Regions from separate parts of the Peribacillus phoenicis genome, predicted to be linked through region 1. Evidence: riboswitches for the same ligand, from Rfam matches in the RefSeq annotation. Region 1 holds a riboswitch; each other region holds the start of a gene.
The links. A riboswitch is a leader RNA that binds a small molecule or an ion and turns the genes downstream of it on or off. The one in region 1 is predicted to bind S-adenosylmethionine.
Positions count from the first base shown of each region.

Region 2: linked by a shared signal. The riboswitch ahead of ABC374_RS05485 (Fur-regulated basic protein FbpA) and the one ahead of mmuP (S-methylmethionine permease) in region 1 are both predicted to bind S-adenosylmethionine.
Region 3: linked by a shared signal. The riboswitch ahead of ABC374_RS12245 (YezD family protein) and the one ahead of mmuP (S-methylmethionine permease) in region 1 are both predicted to bind S-adenosylmethionine.

Region 1 covers NZ_JBDFMF010000001.1:2,653,876-2,657,010, reverse strand. The annotation lists gene ABC374_RS12960 (ring-cleaving dioxygenase) at 1-364, shown strand, start outside; gene ABC374_RS12955 (alpha/beta hydrolase) at 364-972, shown strand; gene ABC374_RS12950 (flavin reductase family protein) at 990-1,598, shown strand; SAM riboswitch class I at 1,827-1,929, shown strand; gene mmuP (S-methylmethionine permease) at 2,013-3,135, shown strand, end outside.
Region 2 covers NZ_JBDFMF010000001.1:1,136,861-1,139,995, reverse strand. The annotation lists gene ABC374_RS05495 (GNAT family N-acetyltransferase) at 36-542, shown strand; gene ABC374_RS05490 (aspartyl-phosphate phosphatase Spo0E family protein) at 611-805, opposite strand; gene ABC374_RS05485 (Fur-regulated basic protein FbpA) at 1,059-1,247, opposite strand; SAM riboswitch class I at 1,422-1,526, opposite strand; TPP riboswitch at 1,684-1,788, shown strand; gene tenA (thiaminase II) at 1,878-2,567, shown strand; gene thiW (energy coupling factor transporter S component ThiW) at 2,583-3,104, shown strand; gene thiD (bifunctional hydroxymethylpyrimidine kinase/phosphomethylpyrimidine kinase) at 3,073-3,135, shown strand, end outside.
Region 3 covers NZ_JBDFMF010000001.1:2,495,165-2,498,299, reverse strand. The annotation lists gene ABC374_RS12255 (TetR/AcrR family transcriptional regulator) at 1-467, shown strand, start outside; gene ssuE (NADPH-dependent FMN reductase) at 679-1,212, shown strand; SAM riboswitch class I at 1,494-1,602, shown strand; gene ABC374_RS12245 (YezD family protein) at 1,774-1,917, shown strand; gene ABC374_RS12240 (phosphoadenylyl-sulfate reductase) at 2,100-2,804, shown strand; gene sat (sulfate adenylyltransferase) at 2,880-3,135, shown strand, end outside.

The DNA.
Region 1 (3,135 bases):
AAATTTGGTAGATGTTAAAAAAACTGTTTTGCCAAATGGGAAAATCGGAGTGGGAACTGTCCATCATCTTGCATGGCGTGCAAGCGATAATGAAGATCATAAAGAATGGAGGGAGCATATCGCAAACCATGGCTATGGCGTGACACCCTTTACAGACCGCCAATACTTCGATGCCATTTATTTCAGGGAAGATGGAGGCATACTCTTTGAAATTGCCACAGATCCACCTGGCTTTGCTCATGATGAAACGAAGGAAACGATGGGTAGTAAATTAATGCTGCCGCCCTGGCTTGAAGAAAAAAGGGAGATCATGGAAAAAACGTTACTGCCGGCAGTGCCGAGAGTACTAGAGGAGGATAAATGATGAAGCATATTTTTCAAAAAGGAAGTAATCCAGATGCACCGTTGCTTTTGCTTTTACATGGCACTGGAGGAACGGAAACGGATCTCTTGCCATTATCTGAAATGGTTTCACCGGGATCATCCGTACTCAGCGTACGGGGAAATGTACTTGAAAACGGAATGCCCCGTTATTTCCGCCGGCTGGCTGAAGGAGTTTTTGATGAAGAAGATTTGATTTTCCGTACGAAGGAGCTTTATGACTTCTTGGAATCAGCGTCCGGACAATATGACTTCGATCGTGACAGAGTGGTGGCATTAGGTTATTCTAATGGTGCAAACATAGCAGCAAGTTTGATGTTCCATTTTGAAGGGGCATTAAAAGGAGCGATTCTTCATCATCCAATGGTGCCTAGACGCGGGATTGCTTTGCCGTCCCTTTCGGATATACCTGTATTCATTGCTGCAGGTAAAAACGATCCGATTTGCCCGGCAGCAGAAACTGATGAACTTAATCAAATTTTACTGCAAGCTGGTGCTGCGGTGGATGTTCACTGGGAAAATTACGGTCATCAGTTAACACGTTCAGAGGTTGATGCAGCAAGTTCATGGTTTCAAAAGAACTTTTTATAAGAATGGGAGGGATGAAGATGATTTCAGTTAATCCTGAAAGTCTTACTGAACGGGAGAATTATAAGTTTTTGACTGGAAGCATCATACCGAGACCAATAGCCCTGGTTACGACACAATCCGAAACCGGTACAATCAATATAGCTCCGTTCAGTTTTTTTAACATAGTCAGTTCCAATCCTCCTATGATTTCTATTTCTGTTCAACGGAAAGAAGGAGTTTCGAAGGACACTGCCCGAAATGCAATTCAAACAGGTGAATTCGTTGTTCATATCACTGATGAAGATAATGTTGCTGATGCAAATCGAACGGCCAAGGAACTCCCGTCTGACGAAAGTGAATTGGGTCTTACCAATTTCACTCAGGCTGTTAGTGAGAAGGTGTCGGTACCAGGATTGCAAGAAGCGAAGGTACGCTTTGAATGCACATTGGAGCATGCGATACCATTGGCAGGTTCCAAGAATAAACCTGGTTGTGATTTATTGATAGGGAAAATAGTCTGCTATCATATAGAGCAGGAGATTTACCATAATGGCCGGATTGACCAGAATGGGCTAAAACCTGTAGCAAGATTAGCGGGTCATACTTATACAAAACTAGGGGAATTATTTGAAATACAACGACCTTAAGGAATAAGAAAGAAAAAATGGCGTCATCTTTTAAGGTGTCGTCATTTTTTTAAAATTATTCCCGGTTAGCATTATCTGCAATTCTAATACTGTAAGCGACTGTTCCAAAAACAAGTTCATATCTATGCCAAAGGTGCGATGATCGTTTGGATTTTAAAGGAAGTCTTTACAAACCGAAACAAAACTTGACAATTTTTGCATAGATTGATAAAGTTATAAAAAAATAATTTCTTATCCAGAGAGGTGGAGGGACTGGCCCTATGAAACCTCAGCAACAGGTCTGCAATGACACTGTGCTAATTCCAGGGGGTGAAACCTTGATAGATAAGACCGTACGTGTTTATTTGTCAGTAACGCACTCTTTTTTAGAGTGCGTTTTCGTTTTTTCTGGATGCAAGATAAAGGAGAGTAAGAATGGAGAACAAAAGGAATCATGATTTTCAAAGGAAAATGCAGGCACGGCATATAATAATGCTATCGCTTGGCGGGGTGATTGGAACAGGTTTATTCTTAAGTTCGGGTTATACGATTCAACAGGCTGGCCCATTTGGCACCATCCTTTCGTATCTGATTGGGGCATTAGTGGTTTATCTAGTCATGCTATGTCTGGGTGAACTGGCAGTACATATGCCCGAGACAGGTGCGTTTCATAGCTACTCAGCTAAATACATAGGTCCTGGGACAGGGTATACAGTAGCCTGGTTGTATTGGCTAACTTGGACTGTTGCACTAGGTTCGGAATTCACGGCTGCAGGATTGTTGATGCAGAGATGGTTTCCATCAATCAATGTCTGGATATGGAGTGCACTATTTACCATATTGGTCTTGGCATTAAACGCGTGGACCGTTAAATTTTTCGCTGAATCCGAATTCTGGTTTGCGTCTATTAAGGTATTTGCCATTGTAATTTTTATTATTTTGGGAGCAGCGGCAATGCTAGGTTTTATTCCAATAATTCATTCACAATCTGCTCCGTTATTCTCCAATTTTACAAGTGAAGGTTTATTTCCGAATGGTGCTTTTGCCATTCTAATGACGATGCTTGCGGTGAATTTCGCATTCTCTGGAACTGAATTAATCGGAATTGCAGCTGGAGAAACTGTGAATCCAGAAAAAACGATACCAAAGGCAATCCGTATGACATTATGGAGATTGATTATCTTTTTTGTAGGAACCATCGTTGTATTGTCCGCATTATTGCCTATTTCGGATGCAAGCGTATTAGAAAGCCCCTTTGTGGCAGTTCTTGAACGGATTGGTGTGCCATATGCAGCGGATATTATGAACTTTGTTATATTAACTGCCATTTTATCTGCTGCAAACTCAGGACTGTATGCATCATCCAGAATGCTTTGGTCACTTGCAGATAAGGAAACTATATCACCAATATTTGCAAAATTGACAAAACGGGGAGTTCCGCTAAATGCAGTCCTTTTCAGTATGTTGGGCGGCTGCTTAGCCCTGTTCTCGAGTATTATTGCACCGGATACTGTTTACATAGTGCTTGTATCGATTTCTGGTCTAGCCGTGGTTATAG
Region 2 (3,135 bases), 1.5 Mb from region 1:
GGAGATTGAATAAATGATAGTTAGGAGTTTAAATCATGGAAGAGCACATAGAGTTTAGAGAGGCAGAACTATCTGATCTACCCAGAATTGTTGAAATATATAATTCGACAATTGCTTCAAGAATGGTCACGGCGGATACGGAGCCTGTATCCGTTCAATCGAGGGTTAAATGGTTTGAGGAACATCATTCAGAAAGTAGACCGCTATATATCATTACTATAGAAGGGAAAACTGCTGGATGGATGAGCTTTCAATCCTTCTATGGCCGACCGGCATATAATTTCACTGCCGAAATCAGCATTTATATTGATGATTATTTCCGGGGAAAAGGAATCGGACAAATTTCGATTCAAAAGGCAATTGAATTGAGTCCAAAATTAGGTATTAAGACTATATTGGGTTTCATTTTCGCCCACAATATACCGAGCCTTAAGCTTTTTTCCAAATTCGGGTTTGAAGAATGGGCACATTTACCTCAAGTTGCCGAGCTGGATGGCATTGAGCGGGATTTGATCATTCTCGGTAAACGTGTCGATATTTAATATAATTCTTTAGAGCTATTGCCTTGAGCAGTAGCTTTTTCAAATTAATACAGGTCGAATTGGCTAATTTAAAAATAACGATATGCTTTTTGGAGGGAAAAATATTCAGACTCTCTTTTACTTGCTAACGCATTTAATAGTGTATCCAATTCTTGACTGGCTTGAACAGTTAGCAGACTTGTTAAGCCGTAACTTGCTGCTAATTTGAACATTTCCTGTCTCTTTTCTTCAATTCTTTCTATAGTTACCTTACGGCAAGGCATTATATGCCACCTCCCATTTATTCAATTTTTTTACACTTTCATCATAATGAAACTACTAGTTAAAATCAACTATTTTCCAGAAATAAAATGTGTTATTTTATAGGTCAAATGTGACAAAACACCTACTTTATTCTTTAATTATGTATATTTTATGTCATTTTCTATTAAACCCAAAAAAGCATCCACTAGTGTAGACTGTGAATGCTTACATCATATACCTTATCCAGGAACCCAAAATATAGTCCATCGCTTACTATGTCATCCATTCAGAAGGTGACTCGTTATTAGGTCTATTTATAACTATCCTATATTCATCTTCGAGCACTTTTAATGGGGCATCATAAAGGTGCCTTTCATCAGAGGTTTTGTATACTCCATTGGCCAATAGCTCTTCAATGAGCTTTGCCTTCCTCTGTTCAATCCTCTTAAATAATTCTGCCATGTAAATGGCTCCTTTCCTAGTCATCCTAGAGCCTGCTTCTAGTTAGCTAACTTTATCAACTTGTTTGATTTTCACCAAATTATATATACCTTTTCTATTATGTCACTAAACGTTATTTCCAAAAATAAAAGCCCCTTCTAATTCAAGAAGAGGCTGACAGTGTCCGTACGGCTCTTCTTATCTTCCAAGCATATGCTTGTTGGATTTAGCACAGTTCCCAAAACGGGTCCGCTGCCGAGGTTTCTTTGGGCCAAGTCCCTCCACCTCTCTGGATAAGAATTCGATATATAAATGATGTAGAAATGATTCTATCCTAATAATCATCAAAAGTCAATTACCTGGTTCTCCCTTTTTTCCTGGACATAATGTGCTCTCTCTTCAAATACGGGTTGCATTTTCTTGTCTTTCTGATATGATGTCAGTAATTACATACAATTCACACCACTAGGGGAGTCTTTTTTAAGACTGAGATGGAAATAGTTCCGGACCCTTTGAACCTGAACCGGCTCATACCGGCGGAGGGAAGTGGATGATATCGTCCATTTACAGACTATATCCATCTACCCCGTTCCGTATTCAGGAACGGGGTTTTTCATTATCAACGGGAACCATTCTAAAGGAGGATGAACAATGGAGAATATTAAAACAGAAACATTCAGTTATAGACTTCATGCACGGGCAAAAGAGATTTGGAAAAGGAACCATTCACATCCCTTTGTCCAGGCAATTGGAAACGGCACGCTTCCTGAAAAGAAATTTGCCTATTACCTGAAGCAGGACTATATCTATCTCATGGATTATTCCAAGCTCTTTGCTTTAGGTGTCATCAAAGCTCATAACATCGAAACCATGGCAAAGTTTGCGAGCATTTTAAATGAAACCCTTCAAGTGGAAATGGATACCCATCGGCAATATGCTTCCGAATTCGGGATCAGTGCCAAGGAATTGGAAGAAACAGAACCTACTCCCACCACTCTAGCCTATACAGGTTACATGCTAAATGCAGCTCAGCATGGGACTTTGGCAGACTTGATCGCCTGTCTCCTGCCCTGCGCTTGGGATTATTATGAAATCGGTTTGCTACTAAAAGAACAAAATGGAGCAGCATTGGAAAACAATCGCTACGCAGATTGGATAAGGTCCTATTCATCACCTGAATTCGGGGAAGCACACAAGTGGCTGATCGCATTGTTGGAAGAATTGACGGAAGGCATGCCAGAAAAGGAACTTCTTAGATTAGAAAAGCACTTTTTGGTTACTTCCCGATATGAATATTTATTCTGGGATATGGTTCAAAATGAGCAGGATTGGCCGCTGTAGGTCGCAGACATGATGATGAATCCCATCAAGAAACTGACGTTGACTGCCATGATCACGGCTATAACGACGCTGACCAGTTCATTTATTTTCATCCCTGCAGGATTTGCAAAGGTCTTTCCTATTCAGCATCTGGCAAATGTCCTCACGGCCGTTCTATTGGGGCCTGCTTATGCTGTGACACAAGCTTCCTTAGTTTCCATCATTAGAAACATGTCTGGTACCGGTTCAATATTCGCCTTTCCCGGCAGCATGATCGGTGCACTTTTGGCTGCCATCCTTTATCGAAAAACACAAAGCTTAAAATTCGCTTGTTTAGGTGAAGTGATCGGGACCGGCATTCTCGGTTCCCTGGCCTGTTATCCACTTGCCATTCTCCTATTGGGAGAAAAAGCTGCTCTTTTTGGTTTTTTACCGGCTTTTATGCTCAGTTCATTCGCAGGAGCGATTTTAGCTTTCATATTACTTAAAATACTTCTAAAAAATAATTATATGAAGGGGTTTTTTTATGAAAACAGCATTAACCATCGCCGGTTCTGATTCAGGGGGCGGTGCTGGAATACAAGCGGAT
Region 3 (3,135 bases), 160 kb from region 1:
CTACTATTTACAAATACTTTGACAGCAAAAAAGATTTGCTATTGGCTACCATTACCCCTGATGAGAAAGAGGAATCTGAAGATGGGACTAGCCATCTATCTACGGATGATCTAGTGGAGAATCATGTTTGCACCATGATAAATAAAATTCTTGATAATAAAGAACAGTTTTCGATACTATTCAGGGAAACACAATTTGATCAAGATATTTCTAAGCAATATGTAGATCAGATTTTCAAGCCGAATGCCAGGCATATTGAAATACAGAAGAGAATAGATAGTGGTGAGATACAGTATATCTCTGATATTATCCTATTTAATGTAGGGATCATTTCTTTCACATTGGCATTATCTACACATTATGAGATCCATCAGCAGAAAAAGGAGCCATATTTTACTTCTGAACGAATTAAGAGCATTGCTCAACTTTTGGTATATGGTATTCATGGCAAACAAAAACATACATAATGAAACGGTCATATTTACGGCTTGATGCTCAAGCCCTTCAATATGACCGTTTTATTTTCCTTAAGATCCGATGGAGTAAACTTGAAAATTTTTTAAACCAGAGTGTAAGATTTGACTTATATTTTTCAGACTATTACGATAAATGCATGCTGTACGAAATGCTTACGAAGATTTTATCTGGAAATCATGTAATATTGGAGGGGGAGATTAAATGACCGATATCGTAATTTTATCAGGAAGTCCGGCTATTCCGTCCAGAACGGACATTTCACTAAAACATATTCAATCATTAGTTGAAAACGAAGGTTTTACCACAGCTTATTTCTCAATTACGGATTTCTCAGCAGATGATTTATTCCAAGGCAAATATAATAGCGAAGATATCTTAAAGCTTTCAGAGAAAATTCAAGCAGCTAGAGGTGTCATTATTGGTTCACCGGTTTATAAGGCTTCTTATACAGGTGTATTGAAGGCCTTGATCGATTTGTTGCCAGAAGGTGCTTTTAAGGGTAAGCCAGTACTGCCAATCATGATTGGCGGAAGTAACAGGCATCTATTGGCGATTGACTATGCACTTAAACCATTAATTTCAATATTAAAAGGCGAGCCGCTGCAGGGGATTTATTTCGTTGATAAAGAAATAGATAAACAGAATTCAGAAAACCCGATAAATGATTTGCATTTAATTGATCGCGTCCAGAGTCAAGTTCAAGAATTTGTAGAAGCGATACAGTTAAGAAATTAATGAATTCGAGTAATTCCTTCTATAAAAAGTACTGGAATTCGAGAAATTATTTTTTCAAAGAATGACAGGCGCCAATAATAGGTTTGTTAATGAAAATAGACTCATTTTTTTGGATGCTTTATCTAAAAAGACGAGTCTATTTTCATATTTACATGAACATAAAATCATAATCGGAATAGTGTGTATAAAAATAACAGTTCATCCATAATATTAAACCAAGTTATTTTATAAGAAAACTCCATTGACAAGGATTAAATATATGTTAATATTTAAAATAATAAAACTTATCCAGAGCGACGGAGGGAATTGGCCCTTTGAAGTCCAGCAACCTGCATGATCGATGCAAGGTGCTACCTCCAACAAAATGTTGATCATTTTGGAAGATAAGGTAAAGATATTTACCTTGGGATCTTTCCATCATGGAAAGATTTTTGTTTTTTGGGAAAGTTGTAGGCAAACCATAACAATGTAAGGTTGTTTGGAATTATATAAATCTAAGAAATTCATTGAACCAGCGGTGAAAATAAGAAATTCGCGGATTTTCTTAAAGGAGGAACAGGCTTGGATAAAGAGAATCAGCTTGAAGAAATATTTGAACGACTTCAAGAAATGCTTAATTCTATGAAATATGGATCCATTACACTTATTGTCCAGGATGGTAAAATCATTCAAATGGAAAGAAATGAAAAATTAAGAATTAAATAAGGTATCTGCTGACTAGAAAAACTAGAGGCGGGTTTAACTGATATAGAGAGAGTATTGGTTAGATTCGTCTCTTTTTTCCTAGAGTCAAACAAACTGGAGAAGATTACAACGGGCATTGATCAACAGTTACTCTAACCTGATACAGCAAGTTTTTAGAGGGGGCTACAAAGTTGGCTGCATTAATAAACTATGAAAATTTCAACACTGGGGATTTCCCTGTATTTCCCGAAGACAGTGAGACAAAAGGTGCTTTGGAAGTTCTGCAATGGGCGAATGACCATTTTGGAAACGAACTGATTTATGCTTGCAGTTTTGGCATTGAAGGCATCGTGCTTACGGATTTATTGGCGAAGGTCAATCCTTCTGCCAAAATAGTTTTCCTTGATACAGATGTTCATTTTGAGGAAACTTATCAATTGATCGAGCAAGTGAAAAAGCGATATCCAAAGCTTTCGATCGAAATGAAGAAACCTGCCTTGACGCTAGAGGAACAAGCAGCGGAATATGGGGATGAATTATGGGTTAGAGATTCAAATAAGTGCTGTAATATCCGTAAAATCATTCCGCTTACCGATGTGCTTTCAACGGCAACAGCATGGCTTTCGGGACTGCGGAGGGAGCAATCCGAAACAAGGGCTTTAACCGAGTATATCAATAAGGATAATAAGTTCAAGTCAGTTAAAATATGTCCACTCATACATTGGACATGGAAAGATGTTTGGCGCTACGCCCACAAAAACGGACTTCCATATAATATCCTGCATGATAATGGATATCCGAGCATTGGATGTAAAACATGTACAGCACCAGCCTTCAATGCAGATGATTTACGCTCTGGCCGTTGGCAAGGAGCTCAAAAAACGGAATGCGGATTGCATTTATCTTAAATAAATAAAAACCATAGGCTTAAATAAATAGAAACCATAGGCTTAAATAAATAGAAACCATAGGGGGAAATTAGCATGACAATCAGTTTACCGCACGGAGGAACATTAATCGATCTTTGGGAACCAAATTATGATATTAGTAAAATAACAAAGTCAATCGAAATCGATCAAATTGCTTTAAGTGATCTTGAATTGATAGGCACTGGTGCCTACAGTCCAATTAAAGGATTCTTTACAAAAAGTGACTACGAGACAGTGGTCAAGGATTTGAGGCTTAGCAGCGGTCATGTATGGAGCATCCCAATTACGCTTCCTTTGACCGAAGAAACTG